Regions from separate parts of the Methylorubrum sp. SL192 genome, predicted to be linked through region 1. Evidence: riboswitches for the same ligand, from Rfam matches in the RefSeq annotation. Region 1 holds a riboswitch; the other holds the start of a gene.

Region 1 (7,600 bases):
TCGGGTCGGGCCTACTCGACGACGAAGCGCGTCTCGCCGGCGTTGCGGTTCCAGAACAAAGTCACCTTGCTGACATTGCACAGGTTCACACCGCGAAATTCGGACTCGTCGCCGTCGTTGTAGACGACCTTGATGTCCCACTTGCAGGCGTTCGAGCCGCCGTTGAACGTGATGTCGGCCGTGTCGCCGTTGGCGATCGCGTCCTTGCCCATCACGTCCTGGCCCCAGTGCGACTGGTTGACGGGCCCGACATAGACCTCGTCGATCTGGTAGCCGGTGCGGTTGATTAGCGTGAAATCCTGCTTGCCCTGAGCCAGGGTGAGGCTCGGTGCGAGCGCCGCGGTGGCCAGAAGGGTGAGGCTGAAAGCGGTTCTCAACATGTCGGGTCGTCCTGTCGCCGATCGATCGGCGGGTCCGGCAGGCGTCCTCCTGCCACGCTTCCGCCTTAGCGCAGGGTCGTGCGCTTCGCATTGCCGGCTTGCTTCGATCGCTTGATCCAGCGTCCCAATTGCGGCCATGCTGGTCGCCATGCCCGGCATCCAGCGTCACGATGCGGCCAAGCTCGTTCGTTAAAGCCGGAGCGTGCCGGGCGTTCGTCGTCCACCATGGGCTCAAAGCGCCGGCCGTGTCCCGCGCGAAGCCTTGCTTTGAGCACCCGAGAACCCACCTTCCAGCGATGCGCGACGCCGACGCCCCGAAACCAACGCCGACGGCGCTCGCCGACGGATCGGAAGCCGAGGACGTCCCGTTCGGGGCTCTGCAACGCTGCGTTGGCATCCGCGACTGGCTGCTCGGGGAGGGCGCCCGGTTGCCCAGGGCCGACGACCTGCTCGCGGGGCTCGCCGAGCGCCTCAACGCGATCGGTGTGCCGATCGACCGGGCCTCCACGGCCATCGACACGCTTCATTCCGAGTATTCGGGCGTTGGCCGGGTCTGGACCCGCGGCGCCGGCTCAACGGTGCGCCTGTTCCCTCACGGCGAGGTTTCCGCGAAGGCCTATCAGGTGAGCCCGTTCTCCACCGTGCACGAAACCGGCGAGTGGCTAAGCCTCGACCTCGCGGAGACCGCCGAGGACGCCTACGCGATCATCCCCGAGCTGAAGGCCGACGGCTACACGCACTACCTCGTCGCGCCCCTGATCTTCACCAACGGCAACAAGAACGGCATCACCTTCGCCACCCGCGCGAAAGACGGTTTTCGCGATGAGGACATCGCGATCCTGCGCTTCGTCATGCCCGCGCTCGCCGCGGTGATGGAGATGCGCATCCTCAACAAGCAGCTCGATACGGTGCTGCGCATCTATGTCGGCGACGAGCCGCATCGCGCGATCCTCTCGGGCGACATCCGGCGCGGGCAGGTGCGCCGCATCCGCTCGGCGATCCTGTTCGCGGATATGCGCGACTACACGCGCCTGTCCGCCAACCGGACGCCGGAGGGCGCGGTCGATCTCCTGAACGCGTTCTTCGACTGCCTCGTGCCGCCGATCGAGCGGGAGGGCGGCGAGGTGCTGAAATATCTCGGCGACGGGCTTCTCGCGATCTTCCGCGAGTCGGGCGACGATCTCGGCGGCGCGGCCAAGAGTGCGCTCACGGCGGCGGAGGCGGCGTTGGCGGCCCTGGCCGAGGCGAACGCGGTCGGGCGCTTCGGCCAGGGCGAGCGGGTGGTCGATGCCGGCATCGCCCTGCATCACGGGGAGGCGGCCTACGGCAATGTCGGCTCCGGCACCCGGCTCGACTTCACCGTGATCGGCCGCGACGTGAACCTCGCGAGCCGGCTGGCGCGGCTCAACCGCACGCTGCAGGAGCCGCTCCTGATGTCGAAGCCGTTCGTGGATTTCCTGTGGGGCGACCCCGATCCGCTGGGAAGCCATGTCCTCGACGGGTTCGACGAGCCGATGGCGGTGTACCGCCCGGGCCGGAGGCGGGCCGCGGAGGCCGCCGCAGCGGAATGAATCGTCCACGAACGCGGCCCCTGCGTTCGGGCGACTCCGCCATCCGGTTTACAGCGTAGACGGATTTGCCTGCTTCTCGGCTCCGGGAGGGATTGACCGCGCGCCGGCCGGGGCCCACATCCGATCTGTTCCAGGGAGATCCCCGACAAGGGGCTGAGAAACCGCTATCGCCGTCGCCGGCAGCGCGGAAATCCTTCGAACCTGATCCGGCTCATACCGGCGTAGGGATTGGACCTGATGGGGCGCTCGTTCGAGCGGACCCGCTTCTATCGAAGCACATGGTGCCAGTTCCTGCGGGCAGACCCGTGGAAGGCACGTTTTTCGATGTCAGACCTGCTGACCTCCCCGATCGGCCAGCGCCGCAGCCTCGCGATACGGCCGCGCGCGGCGGAGTTGCCGCAGCGTGCCGACGTCGCCGTGGTCGGCGCGGGGCTGATCGGCCTGTCGATCGCGTGGCGGCTGGCGCAGGCCGGCCGCTCGGTGGCCGTGGTGGAGCGCGGGAGCGTCGGCAGCGGTGCGAGCCTCGCCGCGACCGGCATGTTGGCGCCGGCCGCCGAGCACGAGCCGGGCTCCGATCTGCTGTTGCCGCTGGCGCTCGAATCCCTGCGCCGCTGGCCGGATTTCCGCGACGCGCTCCAGGCGGCCTCGGGCCGCGAAATCGATTACCGCACCGACGGCACCCTCGTGATCGCCATCGGCCGCGACGAGGTGGAGCGCCTGCGCTTCCGCCACGACCTGCAGCGCCGCTCGGGCGTCTCCGCCGAATGGCTGTCCGGCCCGGAGGTACGCGCGCGTGAGCCGCTGCTGCGCCCCAACGTCACCGCCGGCATCCTCTGCCCCCTCGACGCTCAGGTCGATCCGCGGCTCGTGATGGAAGCGCTGCTGTGCGCCTGCGAGGCGGCTGGCGTCGTCATCAGCGAGGGCGTCGCGGTCGAGGGGCTGGAGCGCCGGGGCGGGCGCGTCACCGGCCTGCACGCCGCCGGCCGCACGCTCACCGCCGACACGGTGATCCTGGCCGCCGGCGCCTGGAGCGGCGAGGCGAGCCTGCTTCCCAGCGACTTGGACGTGCCCGACTTGTCCGTGCCGGTCCGGCCGCTGAAGGGACAGTCGCTAGCCCTGCGCACGACCAAGCGCACCGGCACCCTCTCCCGCATGGTCTGGACCGACGCGGTGCACATGGCGCCCAAGGGCGACGGGCACCTCATCGTCGGCGCCACGGTGGAAGATTGCGGCTTCACCAGCGGTGTCACCGCGGGCGGCATGTTCGCCTTGCTGGAGGGCGCGCGGCGGGTTCTGCCCGGTATCGAAGAAATGGAGATCGACGCGGTCTGGAGCGGCTTCCGCCCGACCTCGGACGACGACGCACCGATCATCGAGGAGGCCGCACCGGGCCTCGTCCTCGCCACCGGCCATCACCGCAACGGCTACCTGCTCGCCCCCGCGACCGCAGATGCCGTGGCGACGCTCCTCACCGAGGGCGCGCTGCCGGACTTCGCCTGCGGCTTCGGACGGGCGCGCTTCTCGTCATCGCATCAAACCGGGGGGAGGGCCGTGGCATGAGGCTGACCGTCAACGGAGAGGCCTGCGAGCGCGAGGCGACCGACCTCGCCGCCCTGTTCGCGACGGAGGCCGAGGAGCGGGGCATCGAGAGTGCCCAGGGCATCGCCATCGCCGTCAACGGCCGCGTCGTGCGCAAAAGCGCCTGGGCCGAAACGTCACTCAACGAGGGCGACCGGATCGAGATCGTCCGCGCCATGCAGGGAGGCTGACCATGAACCATCACGACACCACCCTCGCCCAGACCAACGCCGCAGAGGACGCCTCTGGAGACGACGCGCTGGAGATCGCCGGCATCCGCCTCGCCTCGCGGCTGTTCATCGGCACGGCCGGCTATCCCAGCCAGGAGATCATGGCGCAATCGGTGCGCGCCTCGGGCGCGGAGGTCGTCACCGCCTCGATCCGCCGGGTCTCGCTCCAGGGGCACGGCTCGGACACCTTCCAGAAGCTGAAGGGCGCCCGCTTCCTGCCCAACACCGCCGGCTGCGAAACAGCCCGCGACGCGATCATGACCGCCGAACTCGCCCGCGAGGCGCTCGGCACGTCCTGGATCAAAGTCGAGGTGATCGGCGACCGCGAGACGCTCTATCCGGATGTCGCCGAGCTGCTCGAAGCCTGCCGCCACCTCGTGGACGACGGCTTCACGGTGCTGCCCTACTGCAACGACGACCCCGTGATCTGCGAGCGGTTGGCCGATCTCGGCTGCGCCGCGGTGATGCCGATGGGCTCGCTGATTGGCTCCGGCATGGGCATCGCCAACCCGGCCAATATCGAGCTGATCTGCCGCCGGGCCAAGGTGCCGGTGATCGTCGATGCCGGCATCGGCACCGCCTCGGACGCGGTGATCGCGATGGAGCTGGGCGCCGCCGCCTGCCTCGTCAACACCGCCGTGGCGAAGGCCGACGACCCGGTGCGGATGGCCGGCGCCATGCGCCACGCCGTCGAGGCGGGCCGGCTCGCCCATCTGGCCGGGCGCATTCCGCGCCGCGGCCGGGCCGAGCCGTCGAGCCCGCAACTCGGCCTCGTCGGCTCGTGAGGGCGGGTGACGCTGCCGCCGCTCCTCATCGTCACCGACCGCCACGGCGCGGCGCGGCCGCTGACTGAGACCGTCCGCGCAGCGGTGGCGGGCGGCGCACGCTTCGTCTGGCTGCGCGACCGCGACCTCGACCGCGACGCGCGGCGGGATCTGGCCCACGACCTGATCGCGCTCCTTCAGCCGGCCGGCGGCCGGCTCGTCGTCGGCGCTGATGTGGACCTGGCGGCCGAGACCGGGGCCCAGGGCGTGCACCTGCCGGGCTCTGCCGGGATCGACGGGATCCGCGCGGCGCGGACGGTACTCGGCGCCGGGGCGCTGATCGGGTTCTCCGCTCATTCCATCGCCGAGATTGCGGCGGCCGAGGCGGCGGGCGCCGACTACGCCACCCTCAGCCCGATCTTCCCGACCGCGAGCAAGCCCGGCTACGGTCCCGTCCTCGGTCTCGATTCCTTGCGCGCCGCAGCGGCCCACGGCGTTCCGGTCTTCGCGCTCGGCGGGATCGACAGGGACAACGCCCGCGCCTGCCGCGAGGCCGGGGCGGCGGGTGTCGCCGTGATGGGCGGCGTGATGCGCGGGTCCGATCCGCGCGACGCCACCGCCCAGTTCGTCGCAGCGCTCACTTGAGGGCAGCGATTCCCGCTTGGCGGGCCAATGTGTCGGGATCGCCCGTGCCGCCGATGGCGCCGATGATCCGACCTCCGATCAGCAACGGGAATCCGCCCGGCGAGTCTTACCAACTCTGCGAAGGTCTCACGCTCCCTGCGTGCCCCTCTGGGTCCGGCGCTGGACCCTGCCGGATATCGCCCCTGCGCCGATCACCCCTGGCGCTGCGGCGTAAGGCGTATAGAAGCCCTGACAGATTTCTTTTCCAACGAAGGCGCCCGGCCAGGGCTGCGAGCCGAACCGCATGATCAACTCTCCCCTCATGACCGTCATGGTCGATGCCGTGCGCAAGGCCGCCCGTGGTCTCAAGCGCGACTTCGGCGAGATCGAGAACCTCCAGGTCTCCCGCAAGGGCCCCGGCAACTTCGTCTCGGCTGCCGACCGGAAGGCGGAGGAGGTCCTGCGCGACGCGCTGATGAAGGCGCGGCCCGGCTACGGCCTCATCATGGAGGAGAGCGGGACCATCGAGGGCACCGACCGGAGCCATACCTGGCACGTCGATCCCCTCGACGGGACGACGAACTTTCTTCACGGCATCCCGCATTTCGCGATCTCGGTCGGGCTCGAGCGCGACGGCCAGATCGTGGCCGGCGTGATCTACGATCCGGCCAAGGACGAGCTGTTCATCGCCGAGCGCGGCAAGGGCGCCTTCCTCAACAACCGCCGCCTGCGCGTCTCCGGCCGGCAGGATTTCGCCGACGCGCTCGTCGCCTATGGCACGCCCTATCTCGGCCGCGGCAGTCATGGCCGGCTGCTCAAGGAGGTCGCCGCGGTGATGGCCGTCTCCGGCGGCACCCGCCGCCTCGGCTCGGCGGCGCTCGACCTCGCCTACGTCGCCTGCGGCCGGACCGACCTGTACTGGGAGCGCGACCTCCAGACCTGGGACATCGCGGCCGGCATCATCCTCGTGCGCGAGGCTGGCGGCTTCGTCTCCAGCGCGGATGGCGGCGCCGAGCCGCTCGCGGCCCGCTCCGTGGCCTGCGGGAACGAGGTGCTGCACCGTGAGCTGATCGGCTTGCTGCGCAAGGCCGCCGCGTAACGGGCGGGGCTCCCTCGCGCCCCTCGCTCCTCGCCACCGTTCTCATCGAACGTCCCGCATCGCCGTCAACCGAGCACCCCGCATGGAAGCCCGCCGCCACTCCGCCCTGAAGGACTCGGTCCGCTCGATTCCCGACTATCCGAAGCCGGGCATCATTTTTCGCGACATCACGACCCTGCTTAGCGATCCGCGCTCGTTCCGCCGGGCGGTCGATTCGCTGGTGCACCCCTATGCGGGCGGGCGGATCGATCAGGTCGCGGGCATCGAGGCGCGCGGCTTCATCCTCGGCGGCGCCGTGGCGCACCAGCTCTCCTCGGGCTTCGTGCCGATCCGCAAGAAGGGCAAGCTGCCCCACAAGACCGTCTCGACGGCCTACGCGCTGGAATACGGCACCGACGAGATCGAGATCCACGTCGATGCGATCAAGCCGGGGGATCGGGTGATCCTCGTCGACGACCTCATCGCCACTGGTGGCACGGCGACGGCGGCGGTGAACCTTCTGCGCCAGCTCGGGGCCGAAGTGGTGGCCGCCTGCTTCGTGATCGATCTGCCGGAGATCGGCGGCGCCCAGCGCCTGCGGGATCTCGGTGTCACCGTGCGCACGCTGATGGAGTTCGAGGGGCACTGAACCCCTCACGGCGCCAGGGTTTCTGCTTCGCCTCGCGATGACGGGGAGGCAACTCCTCGGCCGTCATCGCGAGCGTCAGCGCAGCGATCCGGCTGCGCGACGTCCCCTATTCGAGCGATCGGCCGTCAGGCCGCCAGGCTGTCGAACAAGCCCTTGCCGTCGGTGCCGCCGACGAGCCCATCCACGAAGTTCTCGGGGTGGGGCATCATGCCGAGCACGTTGCGCTGCTCAGAATAAATGCCGGCGATGGAGTTGAGCGAGCCGTTGCGGTTCGCATCCTCCGTCAGCGCACCGCTGGCGTCGCAGTAGCGGAAGGCGATGCGGCCCTCGCCCTCGAGGCGGCCGATCGTCTCCGAATCGGCGAAGTAGTTGCCCTCGCCATGCGCCACGCAGACGTCGATCACCTGACCCTCGGTATAGGCCGAGGTGAACCGCGTATTGGCGCGCTCGACCCGAAGGAACTGCCGGTGGCAGATGAAACGGCGGTTGACGTTGCGCATCAGCACGCCGGGCAGCAGGCCCGATTCGCACAGGATCTGGAAGCCGTTGCAGATGCCGAGCACGAGGCCGCCGCGGGCGGCGTGTGCGCGCACCGCATCCATGGCTGCCGCCCGGCCGGCGATGGCGCCGCAGCGCAGATAGTCGCCGTAGGAGAAGCCGCCGGGTACAACCGCGAGATCGGTGCCGGCTGGCAGTTCGGTGTCGGCGTGCCACACGCTGACGACC
Region 2 (7,600 bases), 4.2 Mb from region 1:
CTCGGCGCATCCGCCGCCTACAACATGTGGCCGGTGGGTCCGCGCAAGTGGATCCTGCGCCGTTTCGACCATGCCTTCATCTACCTGATGATCGCCGGCACCTACACGCCGGTGGTGGCGCTGGTCGGCTCCGGCCCCGTCGCCTGGACGCTGCTCGCCCTGATCTGGACGGTCGCGCTCACCGGCATCGCCATCAAGATCCTGATGCCCGGCCGCTGGGACCGCGTCTCGATCGTGCTCTACCTGATGCTCGGCTGGAGCGGCGTCCTCGCCTACGAGTCGGTGATTTCGGGGCTCACCCCGTCCGCCCTGTGGCTCCTCGCCATCGGCGGCCTGCTCTACTCGGGCGGCGTCGTCTTCCACGTCTGGCGCAGCCTGCCGTTCCAGAACGCGATCTGGCACGCCTTCGTACTAGCCGCGACCGCCTGCCATTACGGGACGATCATGGCGAGCGTGCTGCACGCCGGGGCGTGAGCGTTCCCACCTTCCCCGTCATCGGGCCGCAAAGCCGCCGACGCGCGCCAGAACGATGCCGCGCGTGGTCTGGGAATGGAAAATGCGTGGGAGACCGGGCCGGACGCCGGAGGCGCCTGATCCTCAGGCCGGCTCGGAGATGCTGCTGCCCTCGCCCAAGGTGTCGGAGGCGCGCTCGACGGCGCTGATCGCATCGAGCAGGTGCTGCACGCTGCGCTCCACCTCGATCCGCGGCCGGTCCATGACGGCGGCCCGCGCCACCAGCCCTTCGAGCTGATCGAGCACGTCCAGGAGGTCGCCTGCGACAGCCGCCACGTCGCAGCCGGCGCGGGCCGGCGTGGCGGGGGCAGGAGGGCGGCGGAAAGGGATGACCGTGCTCATCGCCATCGTGTGTCGCGAAAAGGCGGGCGCATGGCCACCCGCAGACCGGGCGTCATCCACACCCAAGCCGCAGCGCGGGGTCGCCAAAGGAGGCTTCCTGGCTCAATTGGTGAGTTTTTCGTCGAAACCGTGTCTCGAATCCCCGGCAAACGGTCAAGCTTTTCCGCCGTGACAGCGGGCGTCTTCCGAAACGGAAAAATCTTTCCTCCGAATCGGGCCGCTTCGGCGATGGATTGACAAGGATCGCGTCGAAGCAGAGGTTGGAATCGTTCCGAGGGGGGCCCCGTATGGGGCTGAGAGTGGGCATGCGCCCTGACCCTTGAACCTGATCCGGCTCGTACCGGCGGAGGGACGGGAACCAGTGGCCGCTGCTCACAGGCAGCATCGGTCAGCCGCACCATCGTCGGGACCACGGGTCGCCTCCCCTTTCAGGAGCGACAGCGATGAACGCACCCGTCCGTCCCAAAGATCTTCCCAACAGCAATCCCGCCAGCGTGACCACCGGCCCCGTGCAGGGCTCGCACAAGGTCTATGCGGAGGCGCCCGGCCGCCCCGACATCCGCGTGCCCTATCGGGAGATCGCCCTCTCCGACCCGAAGGAGGAGCCGGTGCGGGTCTACGACCCGTCGGGTCCCTACACCGAGACCGATGCGGCCATTGACCTCGAGAAGGGTCTGGCCCCGGTCCGCGAGCCGTGGATCGTCGGGCGCGGCTACGCGGCGGTGAAGCCGCGCGAGGTGAAGCCGGAGGACAACGGATTTGCGGCTGCCGACAAGCTCGTGGCGCCGTGTCCTGCCGAGCGCACGATCCGCCGGGCGGAGCCGGGGCAGCTGGTGACGCAATACGAATTCGCCCGCGCCGGGATCATCACCGAAGAGATGATCTACGTGGCGCATCGCGAGAATGCCTGCCGCGCGCAGATGCTGGAGCGGGCGGAAGCCGCGCTCGCCGACGGCGACAGCTTCGGCGCGGCGGTGCCGCCCTTCATCACGCCCGAATTCGTCCGCGACGAGGTGGCCCGCGGCCGCGCGATCATCCCGGCCAACATCAACCACCTCGAACTCGAGCCGATGGCGATCGGCCGCAATTTTTTGGTGAAAATCAACGCCAATATCGGCAACTCGGCGGTGACGTCTTCCGCGGCTGAGGAAGTCGAAAAACTGGTCTGGTCGATCCGCTGGGGTGCGGACACGGTCATGGACCTCTCGACGGGCCGCAACATCCACAACATCCGCTCGTGGATCGTGCGCAACTCGCCCGTCCCGATCGGCACCGTGCCGATCTATCAGGCACTGGAGAAGGTCGGCGGCGACCCGCTGAAGCTCGATTGGGAGGTGTTCAAGGACACGCTCATCGAGCAGGCCGAGCAGGGCATCGACTACTTCACGATCCATGCCGGCGTGCGGCTGGCCCATGTGCCGCTGACCGCGCGGCGCACCACCGGCATCGTGTCGCGCGGCGGCTCGATCATGGCGCGCTGGTGCCTCGCCGGGCACCGCGAATCGTTCCTCTACGAGCGGTTCGACGAGATCTGCGACATCATGCGGGCCTACGACGTGTCGTTCTCGCTCGGCGACGGCCTGCGTCCGGGCTCGATCGCGGATGCCAACGACGCGGCCCAGTTCGCCGAACTGGAGACCCTGGGCGAACTCACCAAGATTGCCTGGGACAAGGGCTGCCAGACCATGATCGAGGGCCCCGGCCACGTGCCGATGCACAAGATCAAGGTCAACATGGAGAAGCAGCTGCGGGAATGCGGCGAGGCGCCGTTCTACACCCTCGGCCCGCTGACCACCGACATTGCTCCGGGCTACGACCACATCACCTCGGGCATCGGCGCGGCGATGATCGGGTGGTTCGGCACGGCGATGCTCTGCTACGTCACGCCGAAGGAGCATCTCGGCCTGCCGAACCGCGACGACGTGAAGACCGGCGTCATCACCTACAAGATCGCCGCGCACGCCGCCGACCTCGCCAAGGGCCACCCCGCCGCGCAGCTCCGCGACGACGCCCTCAGCCGCGCCCGGTTCGACTTCCGCTGGGAGGATCAGTTCAACCTCTCGCTCGATCCCGACACGGCGCGCGCCTACCACGACGAGACCCTGCCGAAGGACGCGCACAAGGTCGCCCATTTCTGCTCGATGTGCGGCCCGAAATTCTGCTCGATGAAGATCACGCAAGATCTGCGCGCCGACGTGCTCGCCATGGAGGAGGCCGGCATCGTCATCGGCCAAGCCCAGCCGATGAGCGACGCCGAGCGCCAAGCCGGCATGGCGGCCAAGTCGCAGGAGTTCCTGGAAGAAGGCGGCAAGCTCTACGTCGACGCGGCGGAGTAAGCCGCGCGTGAAATGCGGGATGGCCGTCCGGCGGGCGGCCATCCTCGCAGAACCGATCGGTTGACGCGAATTCGCGAAAACTCTTCAGGTTATCTTTACGGATCGGTGAGGCTGGCGGCCGTTCCCGGGGGACAACCGGCGGCCCTTAAGACTCCGGTAGCGACGCGCGCAATCTCCTGAGGTCCGGCCTCGCGCCGAAACCGAAGGAATGCAGCCATGGACCCGATCAGGGCCGCGGCCTCGACGCCGCCCGTCTCAACCGCACCCATCACCCCCATCCGACCGGTTGGGGAAACCGTTCGCGACGAGGCTCCTGCCTCCCGCGTGCTCGACCCCGCGGTCACCGTCGCGGTGAGCCCCGAGAGCACGGAAGCGAAACCGTCCGAGCCGGATCGGCGGGCCTATATCCGCGATGCGGAGAGCCAGAGCCTCGTTTTCCGGGTCACCGATCCGCAGACCGGCGACGTGGTGATGCAGATCCCCGACGAAGTAATCCTCAAGGCGCGGGCCTACGCACGGGAAGCTGCGCCGTTTGTGGGCGAGCGCGTCGCCAAGACGGCCTGACCAACCGCCCAGTGACATCGCCCGTCCGACGCCCTCCGACGCGACAGAACGCTCGGAGGTGCGGGCACCCGCGCGCCGCGACATCCTACGGCGAATGACGCCCGGACAGCACGTCGCCGCCGTAGGCGACGCGATTCGGCGGCTCTGATTCGATTCGGCGTGCGATAAGCCGGCGTTTACGCCCCCGGCCCGGCGTCGCCCTGAAGCCCCGCGGCGATGTGGTTGTTGAGCGAGACCAGCGACTCGATCTTCTGCGCCGTCGGCTCGATCATCGTGTCCAGGATTGTATGGAACACGTAGGCCGAGAGCTGCGCCATGCTGGTGCGGACCTCGACGGGGAGCGGGCTGCTCGGCTCGGTCGCGGCGGAGGCCAGGATCGTCCAGACACGCTGGTTGAACGTCAGCGCGTCATTGAGAGCCGGCCCCGCCTCGACCTGTGAACCGAGGGACTGGAGACGGCCGGCGGCCTTCAGCAGAACGGCCGCCTCGGCTTCTCGAGGGGAGAGCGCCACGCGCGAAGCCTTCGCATAGGCATTGGCCGCGTACTGCATTGTTGGTGTTCTCCCTGCGCCGCCCTCGGCCGATCGCAGGCGAATCAATGCATCGTTTTTGTTAAAAGCCGGTATGCGAGCAATCTGCCCCATTGGCGCCCCGAAAGCGGGCGAGTGCTTCGGCGTGGCGGCCGTTGAGGCCAGTCCGTGCCGCATCGGGTCCGGAACCCGTTTCAGATGACGAACTTCTTTCTCGGATTGATGGCTGGCTGCATCATCGCCGGCGTCGTCACCATCACCGCTGCGCGGCACCCGGCGGTCCAAGTGCGGCTCGGCCTCGTGCCGCCCGCTCAGGCGGCGGTCGTCGTCGCACCCCGCCCCGAGACGCCCCGCTGCCCGGTGCCGAAGGCGGCGAACCAAGTCGGTAATCCGGAGATGCTGTTCTCGCGTAGCCGCCTCTGGTCGGTCGCCCCCTGAGGCGGGCCTCAACTCCTTGAGACAGACCTCACGACATCCGGGCGTTCGCTTTGCCGGACGCGATGGCGTGTTTCACGCAAGCGCCGCGCAGTCCTGACGCCGCTCTCACCGAGCGGAAGCGGTGTCAGACGCTGCTGCTGAGCAGGAACATCACCATCGTCGTGGCAACGGTGCTGCCGAGGAAGCCGAACAGAGCTGCGGCGAACGAGGGACCGGTCCGCGTTTCGGCGGCGGGCTGACGGAGGGCGTTGTCGGTGGCGATCATGGCAAGACCCTGAAAGGAGGAGAGGAGTTTTCCGGCGCGAAGCGATCGGTTTCGTTGCGATAGACCTGCGCTTCACGGTGACGCTTGGCGGTGCGGGACCACACGCCGGCCCGCGGACGGATCCGGCTTTCACAGCATCGAGTTACAGGCAGCTTCGACCCGCGGGGTGCGGGTCAGCCTCGGTCAGTCGCAGCGGTTGACCTGCTTGGCCGCGCGCAGGGACCGGAGTTCGCTGCGCAGATCGATCGAGACGATGTCGGCCCCGCAATCCTCGAAGGCGTCCTGCGCCTCATGGTAGCGGTCGCCGATCTCGTCGAGGGTGTCGCAAACCCGGTCGTGATTACCGAGCCGCGCTTCCTGGCGGGCCTGATAGCGCAGGGCGCTGGCTTCCTGGATCTTGCGGCGGCCGTCGAGACAGCCGGGGGCCGCGAGCGCGGAGGAAACGAGAGAGACGCCGACGAGGGAGGCCGCAAGGCCGGCGAAAACGGTGTGTCGCATGAGGTGACGCATGGGCAGACCGAAGCTGTTCGACAGAAGTCGTGAAAAGGTTAAGGAGCGCTCAACACGCAGACGTCTCAGTGTCTTCACTGATCCTGCCGCGACGTTGCCGTCCGTCTTGGCTTCTGAACGGTGACGCTAAGCCGATGGTTCCGAAACTGGCCCATGGGATCTGCCAAGATTCTTGGAGGCTTCCTCGACGATTCTTGGTGGAACATTCGGCGCACTGGGATTCGATCGACGCCCCTATCCCTCGGCGGCCTCCTTGCGACCGAGATCCGGCCCGGCACGGTTTCGGCGCGCCGTCTCCGATACACGCCCCCGCCGAGAGACGAGAATCTGGTCGAGGGTGACCGGCGCTAAGCCCTGCGCATCGACGCCGACATCGTATTGTCGCGGGATCGGCTTGAGCCGGCCGTGGGAATGGCCGTGCAGGTTGATCGCGCCGCGGCCGAGGCCGTTCCAGGTTCGGAAGGCGTAGTGGCACAGCACGAGGCGGCGGCCCTCGACCTCGGTCTCCGCGTAATGCGCCACCGAGGTCCAGCCGGGCGCCGAGAGGGTGGCGGGGCCGTCGTTGTTGCCGACGATGAGATGCTTGTGGCCGTTGAGCGCGCCGAGCAGGGCCGCGATGCGCTCCGGGGGAGGGCCGAGGGCGAAGTCGCCGAGATGCCAGACGGTGTCGTCCGGCCCGACGACGGCGTTCCAGGTCTCGACCAGGGCCGCGTCGTGGGCCGGCAGATCCGCGAAGGGGCGCCGGTCGATCCGCAGGATCCGGGGGTCGCCGAAATGCGTGTCGCTCGTGAAGAAGATGGTCATCCGCCGCGCTGTCCGGTGTGAGCGGGACAACGCGGCGGACGGGAGAACGATGCCGGCCTAACGCCCAGGGCTGAAGCGCAGCGGCACGGTGACGGCGAGGCTCGGCTGCGTCACCCCGGCGGGGGCGGGCGGCAGGCCGCCGCGCACCGCCGCGAGCGCGGCGCTGTCGATGGCGCCGACCCCGCTGCTGCCGGTCACGGCCGCACCGCTCACCGCGCCGGAGCGGCTCACGGTGAAGCGCACGGTCGCGACGCCGCCGCTGGTGCCGGCCGCGGCCTCGCGGTTCATCCGGCCGCGGATCGTCGCGGCGATGGAGCCCTTCCAGGCCGCCATGGCGTTGGGATCGCTGGCCGCGGCGGCCGTACCCGTCGCGCTCTGACGCGAGGTGGCGGCGGAGTTGCGCTGCGCATTGCCCGCCTGCGCGGCCTGGGCACGCCGGGCGGCATCGCGCTCCGCCTTCGCCTTGGCGGCCTTGATCCGCGCTTCCTTCTGCGCCTCCTCGCGCTTCTTCTCGAGGATCTCCTGGCGGCGTGCCTCGCGCTCGGCCTCGCGCTTCTTCTCCAGGGCGGCCTTGCGGCGCTCCTCGATCTTGGGATCGGGCTTGGGCCGCTCCGGCACCTTCGCCACCACGGGCGGGGGCGGCGCCAGCGGCTCCGCCTCCTGCGCCTCGGAGGCGATGATCTGCTCCTCGGGCGGCGGGGGCAGCGTGTCGGGCGGAACCTCCGTGACGGCTTCCGGCGGCGGAGGCGGCGGCTGCACCTCCTCCGGCATCACCTCCGTCATCTCGGGGGGAGGCGGGGGCTTCACCTCGTCCGGGGTCTCGACCGGCTCGGCCGTCTCCGGCTCGCCCTCGGGCTTGGCCTCCTCGGGGATCGCCTCGGACTGCGCCGTCTGGGCGGGGGCCTGCGTCTCGGCCTCCGCCATCTGCGGCGCGAGATCGATGGTGATCTCCTGCTCGCCCGGCGGCGCGGGCGGTGTCAGATGCAGATAGGTGATGCCGATCAGCCCCGCGGCGTGCAGGGCCAGGGCCAGGGCGAAGGCGGCCGCGAGGCGCCCCTGGCCGCCTCCCTCGGACGGGCCCGAGGGCAACCCCTGCCCAGCGTAAGCGGGCACGGGAGCCGGCATCGGGGCAGATGTCGGGGCCTGCATCGGCGGCATGGGGGCGGCCTTCGGAGCTGGCTTGGGAGCGGCCATCGGCTTAACGGGGCGTCCCTGGGGCTGGCGCGCCACCCGCCGATTGGGCAATCAGCGAGACCTTGGTGAAGCCCGCCTGACCGACGAGGCCCATCACCTCCATG

What was found. A riboswitch is a leader RNA that binds a small molecule or an ion and turns the genes downstream of it on or off. The one in region 1 is predicted to bind thiamine pyrophosphate.
Region 2: another riboswitch for thiamine pyrophosphate. It lies ahead of thiC (phosphomethylpyrimidine synthase ThiC); the one in region 1 lies ahead of thiO (glycine oxidase ThiO).

The regions. Positions count from the first base shown of each region.
Region 1 is NZ_JAPPQV010000003.1:4,975,711-4,983,310, reverse strand. It holds gene OVA30_RS24195 (hypothetical protein) at 12-380, opposite strand; gene OVA30_RS24190 (adenylate/guanylate cyclase domain-containing protein) at 677-1,951, shown strand; TPP riboswitch at 2,075-2,197, shown strand; gene thiO (glycine oxidase ThiO) at 2,276-3,511, shown strand; gene thiS (sulfur carrier protein ThiS) at 3,508-3,720, shown strand; gene OVA30_RS24175 (thiazole synthase) at 3,723-4,544, shown strand; gene OVA30_RS24170 (thiamine phosphate synthase) at 4,551-5,168, shown strand; gene OVA30_RS24165 (inositol monophosphatase family protein) at 5,452-6,246, shown strand; gene OVA30_RS24160 (adenine phosphoribosyltransferase) at 6,329-6,874, shown strand; gene purQ (phosphoribosylformylglycinamidine synthase subunit PurQ) at 7,000-7,600, opposite strand, start outside.
Region 2 is NZ_JAPPQV010000003.1:773,729-781,328, forward strand. It holds gene trhA (PAQR family membrane homeostasis protein TrhA) at 1-474, shown strand, start outside; gene OVA30_RS04435 (hypothetical protein) at 598-861, opposite strand; TPP riboswitch at 1,120-1,224, shown strand; gene thiC (phosphomethylpyrimidine synthase ThiC) at 1,299-3,191, shown strand; gene OVA30_RS04445 (flagellar protein FlaG) at 3,516-3,755, shown strand; gene flaF (flagellar biosynthesis regulator FlaF) at 3,932-4,306, opposite strand; gene OVA30_RS04455 (hypothetical protein) at 4,484-4,723, shown strand; gene OVA30_RS04460 (hypothetical protein) at 4,848-4,988, opposite strand; gene OVA30_RS04465 (hypothetical protein) at 5,172-5,498, opposite strand; gene OVA30_RS04470 (metallophosphoesterase family protein) at 5,733-6,302, opposite strand; gene OVA30_RS04475 (energy transducer TonB family protein) at 6,360-7,460, opposite strand; gene tolR (protein TolR) at 7,501-7,600, opposite strand, start outside.